DNA from 2 places in the Aliidiomarina minuta genome. Region 1 is predicted to be linked to the other one. Evidence: predicted binding sites of a transcription regulator. Region 1 holds the regulator's gene; the other holds the start of a gene.

Region 1 (7,380 bases):
CGTCCGCGAAAGAAGATGTGCAAGGCAGAACCGAGATGGAAGCTTTGATTGCTTATCTTCAGTCACTAGGCACTTCACTAAGGTAGCTATTATGGGTGGACCAACTTTTCACGCGTTTTATACACTGCTGGTCTTTGGCGTAATTATCATCGTCATTTGGTGGGCCTACAGTCGCAGAAATAAAGATAAATTTGATCATGATGCGAACTCTATCTTTGAGGAAGATAAAGCCAGAGTGAAGTCAGATCAGAATAAAAAACGGGAGTCAAATAGCGATGAGTAGCTTCTGGAGTGGATGGATTATTGTTCTGACATTAGGCCATTTGATTGCGCTAATCATTTTGCTGCGCTGGAACATGACAAACTATACGGATGTCGAAGAAGGCGAGAACATGGGCCACGAATTCGACGGGATCAGCGAGCTGAATAACCCGTTGCCCAAGTGGTGGACTTATTTGTTCTGGATTTGCATTGGTTGGGCGTTTTTATACCTCGCCCTCTACCCTGGCCTGGGTAACTTCCAGGGCTTGTTAGGCTGGTCCAGCTCCAACCAGGATATTCGTTCTTTGGAAGAATCTCGTCAGGCAACTGAGCAGGCAAGAGAAGAAGGACGGATCGTGCAGTATGACCGCGAACGAGCGCGAGCAGAAGAACAGTACGGTCCTATTTTTCAGCAGTATGCGCAAATGTCGATTGAGGATATTTCTCAGGACACTGACGCCCTGCGTCTCGGCCAGCGCCTGTTTCTGCAAAACTGTGCGCAGTGTCATGGTTCAGATGCCAGGGGCTCAATAGGCTTCCCTAACCTGACTGATGGTATATTTAGCTGGGGCGGTTCCCCTGCCGACATTAAGAAAACCTTAATGGAAGGTCGCGTCGCTGAAATGCCAGCTTTTGGTGATCAGCTTGGTGAACAGGGTATCCGTGAAATGACTGCCTATGTGTTAAGTCTGAGTGGCCGTAACGTCGACCGACAGCTGGCACGAGCTGGTGAGCAAGGGTTTGCTGCCTGTGCAGTATGTCATGGCCAGGATGGAACGGGGAATCCTGCAATGGGCGCACCTGACCTGACCAATAATGTCTGGTTATATGGCGGTTCACAACGTGCGGTTGAAGAAACACTGCGTTATGGCCGAAATGGTGTGATGCCGCGTTGGGACACCATTCTGGGCGAAGACAAAGTACAGATACTGTCAGGTTATGTGTTAAGTCTTTCTGACTAATAATATCTTGATTCAACAAGGACAGAGTGTGCAGGAAGCCCCGTTCGCGGGGCTTTTTTATAAATATATTGGCAGTTACATACAGAGGTAAAACAAAAAAATGCAAACCCAAGACCGTGATACTAAACCCTGGTATAAGCACTTCTGGCCCTGGTACATTATTGCTATGAAAGTAGCCGTTATTACCGCTTGCGGGGTAACTGCCTGGTTAATCTATAAAAACCCGGCATCCATGGTGGTCGATGATTATTACCGCGAAGGCAGAACCATTAACCTGCAACTGGAAAAAGTAGCCCGCGCTGAAGATTTAGGCATTGCCTTTCTGGTGGAGATTGATGACGATTATATTCAGCTTCGTTTTGATGGTGTTGAACCTGAAAACCGGAGCGCCCTGCAGGTCAATTTTTATCACCCGACACTGGATGATAAAGACTTCGAATTAAGGGTTCCCCACTCCGGCGATGGTATGTACCGCCAGGAACTGCCACGTTCAATATCCGGTCACTGGCGCATTATTGTAGAACCCTTTAACAACGAATGGCGTGTCAGTCAGAATGTGCAACTACCACAGGACAGTGCGTTTTCACTGGTTCCTGATAATTACGGTATTTAATTGGTTATGAGCAGTGCAGTGCGTTGTTTTCATTGTCATCAGCCGGTTCCCGCCGGACTGAACTTAAGCGTTGAAATAGACGGTGAAGACAAACCTATGTGCTGTTATGGCTGCCAGTCGGTGGCCGATACTATTGTCAGTCAGGGCCTGATTCATTTTTATAAGTTTCGTGAAATCGATGATGAAGGCGTACCTCAGGCACTGGTTCCTGAAGAGCTGGACTCGCTGCATGAGCAGGTCAAAGCCTATGACGATCCGGATATTCAGCGCGAGTTTGTGCGCAGCGGTGACGTCAATGAAGTGACCCTGGCTGTAGAAGGCATGACCTGCGCTGCCTGCGCCTGGCTTATTGAACGGCAGTTAAGAGGCCTGTCCGGCATCCAGCACGTGGTTGTGAATGCGACAACGGACAGGGTCAACGTCAAATGGTTGCCTGAAACCCTTAAACTAAGCGATATTCTGGCCAGTATCCACAAGGTTGGCTATCGTGCATTGCCTTTTCAGCAAGCCGATTTAGAACAGAGTTTTGAAAAAACCAGACGCAGCTATATCATGCGCCTGGGCGTCGCCGGGCTGGCTTCTATGCAGACCATGATGGTGGCTTTTGGTCTTTATTACGATGATATTGATGATATGCATCGTCTCTATTTTTGGTGGGTGTCTTTGCTGTTCACCGCCCCGGTTATTGTCTACAGTTGCCAGCCTTTTTTCGCTAACGCTATCCGTGCATTGCGGGCACGTACTGTGAACATGGATGTCCCCGTATCTCTGGCTATGATGCTGGCATTTGTCGCCAGCTTTTATGCCACTGTTTTTGATACCGGCGAAGTTTATTATGAATGTGTTTCTATGTTCGCCTTCCTGCTTCTGGCTGGCCGCTACCTGGAACTGCTGGCCAAACATCGAGCGGTCGCTAATGCTGCCAACCTGATGAAGCTGATCCCTGCTTTTGCCGAGCGCCGGCATGATGACGAATGGCAGCGTGTGATGGTCAAATACCTGCAGATGGACGATGAAATCCGGGTTAAGCCCGGTGAACCGATTCCTGTTGACGGTGAACTGATTTCCGAACAAGCCTGGTGTGATGAATCTCTGCTTACCGGTGAAAGCCGGCCAATAGCCAAGCAACAGTGCGACAGTCTTTATGCTGGCAGCGTAAATCAGCAGTCACCACTGATCATGAAAGTAAAAAGTACGCATCAGGATACCTTGTTGGCTGGCATTGTCTCACTTCAGGACACGGCTATGCAGCAGAAACCTAGGTTTGCCCGTCTCGCTGATATTGTCGGTCGTTATTTTGTAATAGGCACCCTGACTGTTTCCAGTTTAACCTTTTTAAGCTGGATGCTGTTATCCCCAGCGGACGCCTTCTGGGTCACCCTTGCGGTGCTCGTGGCCACCTGCCCTTGTGCCCTGGCTCTGGCAGCTCCGACCGCGATGAGCGGCGCTATTAATCGCCTGAACCGAAGTGGCGTACTGGTCAAAAATGCTGCAATCCTGGAAATATTACCCAAGGTCAATACGCTCTGCCTGGACAAAACCGGCACTCTGACACAAGGGCGTTTCAGCCTGGTGCAAAGCTGGTTCCGGGAAGTGGGTAATGAATCGCAGTACAGTGCTATCGCACGCTCCCTCGAACAGTATTCGGAACACCCGCTGGCCCGCCCTTTCCAGCAGATCGCGGTGCAGGAAGTCTCGCTGGACAACGTGGATAACCAACCCGGTCAGGGACTGAGTGGTTTGCATAAAGAGCAGGATTATCGAATAGGCAGTTTGAACTATATTCAGCAATGGCATCCAGATGCTCAGTCACCACTGCCTCAGGCCAATGTGTATTTATGTGATCGTTCAGGAATTCTGGCGGCCTGGCAGGTAGATGACGAGTTAAGGCCGGATGCACTGGATATGGTGAACTGGTTTAAGAAACGAGGTTTTAAGCTGATTATGCTGACCGGTGATCATCAGGACCGGGCTATGAGTATGGCCAAAATTCTGGGCATAGAAGATGTTCGGGCCGGGTTACAGCCGAAAGACAAAATGGAAAGTTTACGTGAACTGCAACAGCACGGCGCGGTAATGATGGTCGGGGATGGTATTAATGATGCGCCGGTGTTAGCACAGGCCGATGCCTCGGTGACCTTTGCTTCCGGCACTGAGCTGGCTCAAGCTGGTAGCGACGTGGTCATTTTAAATGGCCGCTTGCATGCCTTGCAGGGGTTATTACACACGGGGACTTTAACGCGCGCTATTATCCGCCAGAACTTTGCCTGGGCTCTGGGCTACAATGCCGTTATTCTGCCGCTTGCAGTAACCGGTCATGTGGGTCCATTATGGGCTATGCTGGGTATGTCAATCAGCTCACTCATAGTAGTTTCCAATTCATTACGTTTATTAAAAAAACCGCGCGGAGGCTAACCATGGAAATCATTCATATCGCAGTGCCTGCCGCTATTCTTCTGGTTATTCTGGTGATAGCACTGTTCTGGTGGGCGGTCCGTAACGATCAGTTTGATGATCTTGAACGTCAGGGCATGAATATCCTGCTGGACGAAGAAGAGCCGCAGAAAAAAAACAACAAAAAGGCAAACAAACAGGACGACGATGCAGCAAATTGATCTCGTTTCCGCCGTTCTGATGGGGCTGGCCGGTAGTGGACACTGTATTGCTATGTGTGGTGGTCTTGCGGGCGCTATGGGGCTGAATCAATCGCCATGGCGACTGTTGATTTATAATCTGGGGCGTATTTCCTCTTATATGCTAGCCGGGGCTATTCTGGGTAGCGCTATTTTTGCCATCACTCAAGTGAGCAATCAATCCTTAATTATAGTGCGTTTCGCAGCTGGACTGATGATGATATTACTTGCTTTGTATATCACCAGAGTCTGGATGGCATTGGCCTTTCTGGAGCGCGTTGGCGCTTATTTATGGCGTTTGATTAAACCCCTGCTAAGGTATTTCCCGGCGAATGCCGGTGCCGGTCGTTTGTATATTGCCGGTATGTTGTGGGGCTGGCTGCCCTGCGGTTTAGTCTACAGCGCACTAACCTGGGCCGCTTTGTCAGGTAGTCCCCAGGGCGGTGCTCTGACTATGCTGGCATTTGGTCTCGGAACTTTACCTTCCATGTTGATTTTCGGAGTGTTTAGTCGCAAACTGAGTACCTTGGTGACTTCTGCTGGTTTTCGCTGGGTCGCCGGTATCTTATTGTTGGTATACGGCATCATGACCTGTGCTGTTGCTGTGCAACAATGGAACTGATTTAAAGGAAGAAATAACATGTCAGAACGTTTTCGGGTAGTAAGCAATATCAATTGTCAGAACTGTAGTATCAGTCAGTTATGCCTACCTTACACGTTGGATGACTCATCGCTCAATCAGCTGGATAATATTATTGAGCGCAAACGCCCTTATCACAAAGGCGAACTGATCTTTCAGGCTGGCGAACCTTTACGATCCTTGTATGCGGTGCGCTCCGGCAGCTTCAAAAGCTACAGCGTTTCTAATGACGGCGATGCTCAAATCACGGCATTTCATCTGCCCGGTGATTTGATTGGTTTTGATTCAGTTCACAGCTCCACTTATTGTAGTTTCTCTGAAGCACTGGAAACATCCATGGTCTGTGAAATTCCTTATGCAAACCTGGAGACCCTGAGTGACCAGTTGCCCTTGTTGCGGCGCCAGGTTATGCGTTTAATGAGTAGTGAAATAAGTGCGGATAAACAACTGATGTCATTACTTAATAATAAAAGTGCTGAACAACGCCTGGCTACTTTTTTACTCGACTTCTCAGAACGTTTTCGTAGCCGCGGCCTTTCTTCCCGTGAATTTCGTTTAAGCATGACTCGTGCTGAGATTGGAAACTTCCTTGGCTTAACGGTAGAAACGGTGAGCCGGCTACTTAGTAAGTTGCACAGAGAATCCTGTATTACGGTAGACGGCAAGTTTATTTTCCTTAAAGACAGCCCGCGGTTGCAGGATATAGCGGGTTTACAGTTAAGAGCTTGCGCTACATCATAGCGAAGTGCCTTTGATCAGCTACACTCAGGTGGGAAGCAATCAGGAGACACCCTATGTATAAGAATATTTTAGTTGTACTCGATCCGTCTGCGGATTCACAAAAAGCTCTGAACAGAGGGTTAAAGCTAGCTCGGTTGCAGTCAGCTTCACTTACTCTCTTTCTCTCAATCTATGACTTTTCCTATGAAATGACCACCATGTTGTCCGGTGAAGAACGAGAATCAATGCGTTCGGGACTGGTAGAAGGCCATGAGCAGTGGGTAGAAGACTTATTGAAAGATTATGATACCCGAGGATTGGAGCTGGATATTAAAGTGGTTTGGCATCATCGGCCGTTTGAGTCCATTATTAAAACCTCTCTTGAGCAAAAACATGATCTTATCATCAAGGGCACTCACCGCCACGATAAACTGCAGAGTGTTATTTTTACGCCTACAGACTGGCATTTATTGCGTAAAGCCCCCTGCCCCGTACTTCTGGTTAAAGAGCATGAATGGCCTCCGCATGGCCAGGTTATAGCTGCGGTTAATGCCGGCGCCGATGATAAACCTCATCAGTCATTAAATGAACGTATTATTAAATCCGCTAAAGGCATGAGTGAACTGCTGGAGGCCCACTTACATCTGGTTAACTGTTACCCCACTGCACCGCTGAACATGGCTATTGAAATTCCAGAATTCGATACCAGCGATTATCAGGCTAATGTGCGTAATTATCATCAGGAATCATTAGGCAAATTAGCTGAAGAGCACAGGCTGCTGGAAGAAAACCTGCATGTACGCGAAGGTTTGCCTGAGGACCAGATACCTGCCCTGGCAGACGAGCTTGATGCCGAACTGGTGGTATTAGGTACTATAGGTCGTACCGGTATTACTGCCGCCTTGTTGGGGAATACCGCCGAACACGTGATTGAGCAGCTTAATTGTGATGTCCTGGCGATAAAACCCGAAGGCTTTAAATCACCACTGGCGGAATAGCATTTAAACCCTTGCTGTGGGCAGGTATACTAGCGCTTTTTAACGATGCAGCGCCGCCTGCCCACGCTTTACAGGGTTTATAATGTCTCAACAACAGAAACAGCAATATAGTTTAAATAAACTGGAAAAGCGCATTCGTCGCCAGGTTGGCCAGGCTATTAATGACTTTGCTATGATCGAGGAAGGCGACCGAATAATGGTTTGTCTGTCAGGCGGCAAAGACAGTTACACTATGCTTTCAGTCTTGCGTTATCTGCAGCAGGTTGCTCCGGTTTCTTTTAAAATTATTGCCGTTAATCTGGACCAGAAACAACCCGGTTTCCCAGAGCATATCCTTCCACAATACTTGCAAGAAGCTGGCGTAGATTACCGTATTATCGAAGAAGATACTTACGCTATTGTTAAAGAGAAAATTCCCGAAGGAAAAACCACTTGCTCCTTATGCTCGCGTTTACGTCGCGGTATTCTGTACCGTACCGCAAAAGAGCTGGGAGCTACCAAAATAGCACTGGGTCATCACCGTGATGACATGTTGGAAACGCTGTTTTTGAAT
Region 2 (7,380 bases), 280 kb from region 1:
CAGAAGAGTAGAAACTGATAAGGCCAGTTGGACCCGATATTGCTGGCGGCACCGAGTTAAACAGGTGACGCACAGTGCCTTCGTTGCCATCAATAATATTAACAGGCCGCGCAAAAAGCTTCGCGATGCAGCTTTTAAAATAGATAAAGTGGGTACACCCCAGCACCAGACTTTCATACTCTGCCAGATGCAGACCGCTTAAACGCTCCTGAATATAATGTTTAACTGCCGCTGAATCAAAATCAAAAGACTCAGCGAAAGACACCAGTTCGTCCATAGCTAAGCGCTCAACCTGCTGTTCGCTGTCAAGACTGCTCAGTAATTCGCTTAATTTACTTTCCTGCAATGTCAAAGAAGTCGCCATGACCAGAACTTTGCCACCGTTATTGCGAGCAATAGCAGGCTTAATCGCTGGCTCCATACCGATCACCGGAAAACTATAACGTTGTCGCAAGTCCTCAATAGCCACCGCCGTTGCCGTGTTACAGGCCACGACCAGGGCCTCAATATTCTTTTCCACCAGAAAATCCGCGGCCTGAATCACCCGCTGGCGAACCAGCTGCCGGGGTTTGCTACCATAAGGAACAAAGTCGGTATCCGCGTAATACAGATAGTTGCGTTGTGGGCAAAGCCTGGCAGCACTGCCCAGTACAGTTAATCCGCCGATACCTGAATCAAAAAATGCGATGCTCAAAGGGTTCATTATCTCCTGACTATGCTGATAAGTTAAACTTTGAGCTGGTACTATATCACTAATAAAAAGCGCCCGTTATCATCAATAACGGGCGCTGAAAAACTGACCGAAAAGTTAGAAATTCCAGCGTAAGCCTGCCATAGCAACGACTGGGTCTATCTGCACATCTACACTTTGTATCGTATTACCATTGACCCGCACTCGACCTGTGGTCTCAATATCCATTTTGCTAACCATTAAATGCGCGCCCAGGTTATCAGTAAACTTAATATTAATGCCCACCTGTAAAGCAAAACCAAAGGAATCCTTCAGCGATAAACTTACCGTATCGGAGTCCGTAGTAACCCCCAAGTCCTGCAAAGCACCGGTTAAGTCGCTATGCACACTTTCACTAAAGAACGTAGTGTAATTCAGGCCCAATCCGACAAAAGGTTGCACCCGATCACTGCCAGTATCAAAATAATACTGAGCCAGCAAAGTCGGCGGTAGGTGCTTCGTATCGCCAATATTAAGTCCATCAATAGCCGAACCTTTGACTTTAATATCATGACTAAAAGGTGTGGCCGCAATTAACTGAACGCCCCAGTTAGGTGTGAACCTGTAATCAATAGTCAAACCCAGCTGAGTATTATTATTTACTGAAGCCTCTGTAGAACCTTCAGGCAAACCCGCTACCTGTTCAATAACATCCAGATTGGAACTACTGCTATCAGGAGCAACCCATATAGGCCCTACATTCACTCCCCATTCTGCCATCGCTGGTACAGTAGCCAAACTCAGTAAGACACCGGTTAGTACAACGTGCTTTTTCATGCTCTTCTCCACGTATTGAATATGCGGCTATTGTGCTCCTTCCTACCTGGCAAACCTTGTGCCTGATCAAAGGCTAACGGCGGTAGTATGCGACTCAAGACTAACTATTGTTGTATATCAAGTTATAGGTAGCTGTACGCTCCGGTTTGTATGTAAATGAGAAGTTAATCCTATACAACAAAGAGGCAGTTATAACCTAAACTGTTCGTTTAATCGTTGCCTGACAAAGAGAGCTGCTATGTTTGACACACGCCCCCTGCTATCCATTCTTATGCTAATCAGTCTCAGCGGATGTCTTGGTTCCAGCACGCCTCTTCAGGGCAGTAGTCAGCCTCCCAATGACTCAGACATTGTCAGCTTCACCCAGCAAGGGTTAGATGGCATTGCGGTGCTGCATCTTGTACGACAGGGCTCTGCTATTCTCGCAGGCACTGATAACGGCCTGTACATTAGCTCTGACCTGGGCGCCAGTTGGCAGCACCTGGGGCTCGAAGGGGGAACTTTGCTTTCTTTAGTTGTGCTTTCTGACTCCCACCTGTTAACAACCGTTGCTTACCCCAACAATAATAACGGTATTCGCCTCTATGAAAGCCGCGATAGCGGTAACAACTGGAAAACGCTGGAGCATAATTTTGCGGAACTGGAAATGCTCCTCTACGATGCTGACAACGGTGTGCTCTATGGTGGCGGTCAGGCTGCCATAGCGCGCTCGTATAATGAAGGTGTGAGCTGGGAACTAATCAATGGAGAAACAGGTCTAGCCGCTACGACTTCAGCCATGGCACTGAGCCCTGTTTATCAGGAATTCTGGCATGGCGGTCAGGGGTCAATTGAGAACCATTATTTACGCCGTTTTAGTTTAACTGGCGACGGACAGGATAGCTGGAATGATATTTTTCCCAACCCCTCAGTAATCAAGTCTATTCAGTTTCATCCGAACGAACCCGATCATGTGATAATCAGTGGCGAGGGCGGTATAGGAATCAGCCGTGATCATGGCACCAACTGGCAAACGCCCTTTGGTGATGTGGATTATGCTTTTTACTGGGATCTCATTATTAACCCCGATAATCCAGATCAATGGTTCACCGCCAGTTGGCGTAAAAACCAGGACACGCAACAACTAACCCTTGAATACACAAAAGATAATGGCCACAGCTGGACTCAGGTTAATCACCCAGCCACTGACCAGCCTTATGGTGTGCGCAGTATGCTCTTACTTCCAGAACGGGAAAATGGCCGTAAAGTTTTATTACTCGGACTCATGGGTGGCTCTCACCAGGGCGCGGGTGTGATGAAAGTCACCCTGGACCTGCTCCCCTAGCTCTCCAACATGCGCCGGCGTAACTGCCGATACCAACGGTTGCCAGCCCAGATAGAAGCGGCGATATAGGGTATGCCCCCCAGCACCCACATAATGAGTCCAGCTAACTGCTGATCCTGCAGGTGGCGGGCTTCTCCATATAGGGGTTCACTGGCAAAAGTCAGCAAGGCGCCCAGAAATCCGGTATGCATCAAGGTAAACAATAAGGCCAATAATGCAAAAGGCGCTTTGCGCGTGTTGGCGTATAATACCGACCACCAGAACCAGACCGCCGTTATCAAGAAGCAGGCATGCTCAAAGGCATGTATCCAGGGGTCTTCTACCGCCAGCATATAAAAGACCGGAATGTGCCAGAACCAAATCATAAAGCCGTGCAGATAAGCACAAAACATGGGGTAACGAGTGATTTTAAAAGCGAAGTTCCAGAATTTTCGCCCATAACGTCCTGACGCCACGTAAAGCTGCGGCAAAGGTTTAGTCAGTGCAAACAAAGGTGCTATCACCACCATCATAAACATATGTTGGGTCATATGAGCAGCTGCACTGGTTTCCGCCCATTCATCCAGCGGTCCCAGAATGGTGATGATGGTTATCACCGCCGTACTGTGAAACAGCCAGCGACGCCAGACACGGGTCGGACTGCGCCGGGTACCCACTACATAAAGTAGCCAGAACACGAGTACCAATAGCGCTGTGAGCCCTGAGGCAATGCGTTCCTGCCCGTCACTAGTGACCGGATTATGGGCCAGCGCCTGAGGCGCCCATAAGGTAAATAACATAACACTTAAAAATAAAACTATACGCATGGAGGCAATATCACCACAGGTAGACCAATAAATAATGCTGATAAGGCTGACAGCAGGTAAATAGCCGCCGCAATACGCAGTATAAAACGGCGATTAGATTTCAATGCCGGGGCTGCCCGCAAACTAGCCCAGGCCAGAAGCAGCAGCACGCCGGTAGTAGCCAAGGTCAGCACTAGCAAAGAAGCATTTATCCAGGTCAGAGCACCCGCCTCTGCTGCTGGCGGCGCCACTTCACAAGCCACCGACAGGCCTCCGTAGAGCGCCACAAACCAGACACTCCAGACAACCAGTCCCAGCACCAAATGCAGCGGATGCGCAGTTATCTGCTTCATGACATCCCCCAGGCCATTGGCAACAAGAAAAAAGAAGCCAGACTGCACCAGAAGATACCCAGGCTATAGACCCATAAAGGTTTAATGACTATAGGCTCATACGGCAGTCCTTTATGGACGTAACCAAAACGAACCCGCAATGCCTGCAAGGCGGTGACAATAACACTCAGGCCACTGTGAAAGATGAGGAACATCAGCATGACCAGCAATACAGCATCATGTGCCAGTTCCGTAAATTGCAGTGGGGCGCTGACAGTCACCCATAACAATATAGCTAAATGTGCCACACTAACGGCACTGACCAGCCATAGACCTGAACCCAGGCCACTATCATCCCCCCGGCGCAAACGAGCAACCAGGCGGTTATACAACACCACAGCAATGGTCAGAAAAATGCCGCTAGCCGTTAACCAGGGCAACGAAACTGCCGACTCTTCGGGTACCGCCCACTCCGGTGATACGGTCCACAAATAAAACCAACCAAATAACAATGACAGATAAAGTGCACCGTCCGCCAGCAATGTGATGACCATGCCCCATAAACCCGGTCCATCAAAGGTCCGCGAATGCAAAGGCGGATTTCGCGGTTCATTTTCAGTAACAGGTGCCGCCGCCGGATGCGCTCCATTTTCCCAGCTCCAGCGCAATAAACAGGCAGCCGCTGCTATAGTGCCTATTATAGCGACCGGATAGAACCGAACCAGTAAACTGACACAGACAATTGCCAGACAGAACGCTGCACTCAGAGGCCACCATGAATTAGTCGGTAAATGCATAACTTCTTTTAATTTTCCGCTAATAGCATCGCTACCATAGGTCTCCCGACGACCATGTTCTATCTCAGTTAAGCCATGCTGTCCCTGCGGAATACTACGGGTCAGCTCCGGTTGCTCCCATAACGGATGCCGCGTTTCGATATTCGGAATACTGGCAAAGTTATAAGGCGTCGGTGGCATGCCAGTTGCCCACTCCAGGGTATCCGCTTTCCAGGGATTGACCTTAGCTTTGCGCCCGAAATGAAAGTGCAGCACGACATCCAGAATGATCATAGCCACCCCGGCTGCCATCACGAAGCCTCCCACGGAAGACAACAGGTTAAGCCAGTCCCAGCCCAGACCTCCTTCGTAGGTATATACCCGCCGTGGCATACCCAGCAAACCCGTCAGATGCATCATTAAGAAAGTTGCGTTAAAACCAATGAACGTCAACCAGAACCCCCAACGCCCCAGGCGCTCAGAAGGCATGCGCCCGGAAAACTGAGGTAACCAGTAATACAAGCCAGCAATTAACGGAAAGAACATGCCCCCAACCAGCACATAATGCAGATGTGCCACCACAAAATGAGTATCATGAACCTGCCAGTTAAAAGGCACCATTGCCAGCATTACCCCAGTGAGGCCACCGCAGACAAAAACGATCAGAAAACCAAAGACCCACAGCATCGGCAGGTTATACACCACTTTTCCGGTCCACAAAGTAGCCAGCCAGGCAAATACCTGTATGGCGGTGGGAATCGCTACCATCATGCTGGCAATAGCAAAAAACGCTTGTGCGAGTTGCGGGATGCCGATGGTAAACATATGATGCACCCAAAGGCCAAAGCTAATAAAACCGGTCAGAATAATAGACAGTACTATCCAGCGGTAACCCACAATAGGCCGTCCTGAAAACACCGGAATAATGGTTGAGATAATGCCCGCAGCTGGCAGAAAGATAATGTAGACTTCCGGGTGACCAAACAGCCAGAACAGATGCTGCCATAGAATAGGATCGCCACCTGCGGCCACTTCAAAAAACGGCATGCCTGCAGCCCGTTCCAGTTCAAGCAGAACACTAGCCAGGATCAGCGGCGGGAAACCAAAAACAATCATCAATGCCATGGCCAGAATATACCAGCAGAAAATAGGCATTTTGCTCAGCGTCATGCCCGGCGCGCGGGAGCGCAGAATAGAAACGGTCAGCTCAACCCCGGCTGCCACAGCTGAAATCTCAACAAAGGTAATACCCAGTAACCAGAAATCAGAACCTGGACCGGGGGAGAACTCGGCGCTGCTAAGCGGGGTATACATAAACCAGCCAGAATCAGGCGCAACCCCCAGAAACAGACTCGACATAATAATAATGCCGCCAAACAGATAGCAGTAATAACCCAGCGAACTAATGCGCGGGAAAACTAAGTCGCGCGCACCTATCAGCTTGGGTATCATATAAATGGCGGTACCTTCGAGGATGGGGATAGCAAACAGGAACATCATCACAGTGCCGTGCATAGTGAAGACCTGACTGTAAACATCCGCACTGAGGATGTTTTGTTGAGGCAACGCCAGTTGTGTGCGCGCTAACATGGCAAGTAAGCCACCAATCAGGAAAAAAACCGCCCCTGTCATCATAAAGCGGCGGCCTATGGAGGTATGGTTTACCGCAGATAAGGTGCCCAGCCCCGGTAAATTACCCCAGACCTTTTCAAAGCGCTGATGCAAGGTCTCCGTATTATTCATTATTTTCAGCCTCCATCTGCAACAGCCAGTTCTCATAATCTTCAGCGGCTAATGCAGTGACTTCAAACTGCATAAATGCATGGCCCCGACCGCAAAACTCTGCACATTGCCCGCCATAGGTGCCTGCTTCATCCGCACTTAAACGCAGTACATTGGTGCGCCCGGGAATGGCATCTATTTTGCCGCCTAGTCGGGGTACCCAAAAGGAATGAATTACGTCTTCACTGCTGATATAAAAGTCCACTGGCGTATCAACCGGAATATAAATCTGATCAATGAGCTCAAAGCCCTCTTCCGGGTAGCTCACCCGCCAGAACCACTGATGCGCTTCTATTTCAATACGCGTCACTTCGCCATCCTCAAGTGGCAATGGCAGCATGTTGTGACCTATTGGAATGCCAAAGGCCAGCAACACAGTAATAGCTACCGTAGGCAAAGCTATACCGCCTCCTATCACCCACTGGTTCTGCAGTTTTTGAGCTTCTTCGTCACTTATGTTTAGCGCTTTTCTGCGCATGGCATACCACCACAAAGCACAGACGACTATAAGCACCAGAGAGGCAACAATAAACATGCCCCACCAAAGTGCAGCGACTGAAGATGCTGCCGGTCCAGCCGGATCCAAGGTTGAATAAGGGCCACTGCAGCCTGTCATGAACAACAGGGTGGCAGCCAGTATCAGTTCTGCTACTCTATTTCTCATAAATCTCGCCAAACTACGCATGAGGATCACCTGACAGATGCCTACCGCCAAAATTGAAAGTCGGGCCGCGTTGCGCGGACATCCACTGCATCCAGTGCTTATCCACTTTCCCATCGCGGCCTTGCTGATGCTGCTGGCCAGCGATATCGCTTTTGTTTTTACCCACGATACCTTCTGGGCCCGGGCTGGTTTCTGGCTGGCGGCCGTAGG

What was found. Region 1 encodes FNR, which switches genes on or off when oxygen is low (the NO sensors DNR and NnrR bind a similar motif). Its sites were predicted from a motif close to TTGATCTAGATCAA; they were not measured.
Region 2: CWE09_RS04215 (OmpW/AlkL family protein) is a predicted target of FNR. The motif match lies at 1,564-1,577, and genes of this name have one in related genera.

What each region holds. Positions count from the first base shown of each region.
Region 1 covers NZ_PIPL01000001.1:589,586-596,965, reverse strand. The annotation lists gene ccoO (cytochrome-c oxidase, cbb3-type subunit II) at 1-86, shown strand, start outside; gene CWE09_RS02870 (cbb3-type cytochrome oxidase subunit 3) at 92-283, shown strand; gene ccoP (cytochrome-c oxidase, cbb3-type subunit III) at 276-1,223, shown strand; gene CWE09_RS02860 (FixH family protein) at 1,324-1,836, shown strand; gene CWE09_RS02855 (heavy metal translocating P-type ATPase) at 1,843-4,251, shown strand; gene ccoS (cbb3-type cytochrome oxidase assembly protein CcoS) at 4,254-4,451, shown strand; gene CWE09_RS02845 (sulfite exporter TauE/SafE family protein) at 4,438-5,091, shown strand; gene fnr (fumarate/nitrate reduction transcriptional regulator Fnr) at 5,110-5,850, shown strand; gene uspE (universal stress protein UspE) at 5,904-6,827, shown strand; gene ttcA (tRNA 2-thiocytidine(32) synthetase TtcA) at 6,910-7,380, shown strand, end outside.
Region 2 covers NZ_PIPL01000001.1:874,307-881,686, forward strand. The annotation lists gene murI (glutamate racemase) at 1-703, opposite strand, end outside; gene CWE09_RS04215 (OmpW/AlkL family protein) at 809-1,507, opposite strand; gene CWE09_RS04220 (WD40/YVTN/BNR-like repeat-containing protein) at 1,746-2,831, shown strand; gene CWE09_RS04225 (cytochrome c oxidase assembly protein) at 2,828-3,637, opposite strand; gene CWE09_RS04230 (hypothetical protein) at 3,628-3,969, opposite strand; gene ctaD (cytochrome c oxidase subunit I) at 3,966-6,467, opposite strand; gene coxB (cytochrome c oxidase subunit II) at 6,460-7,170, opposite strand; gene CWE09_RS04245 (DUF2231 domain-containing protein) at 7,208-7,380, shown strand, end outside.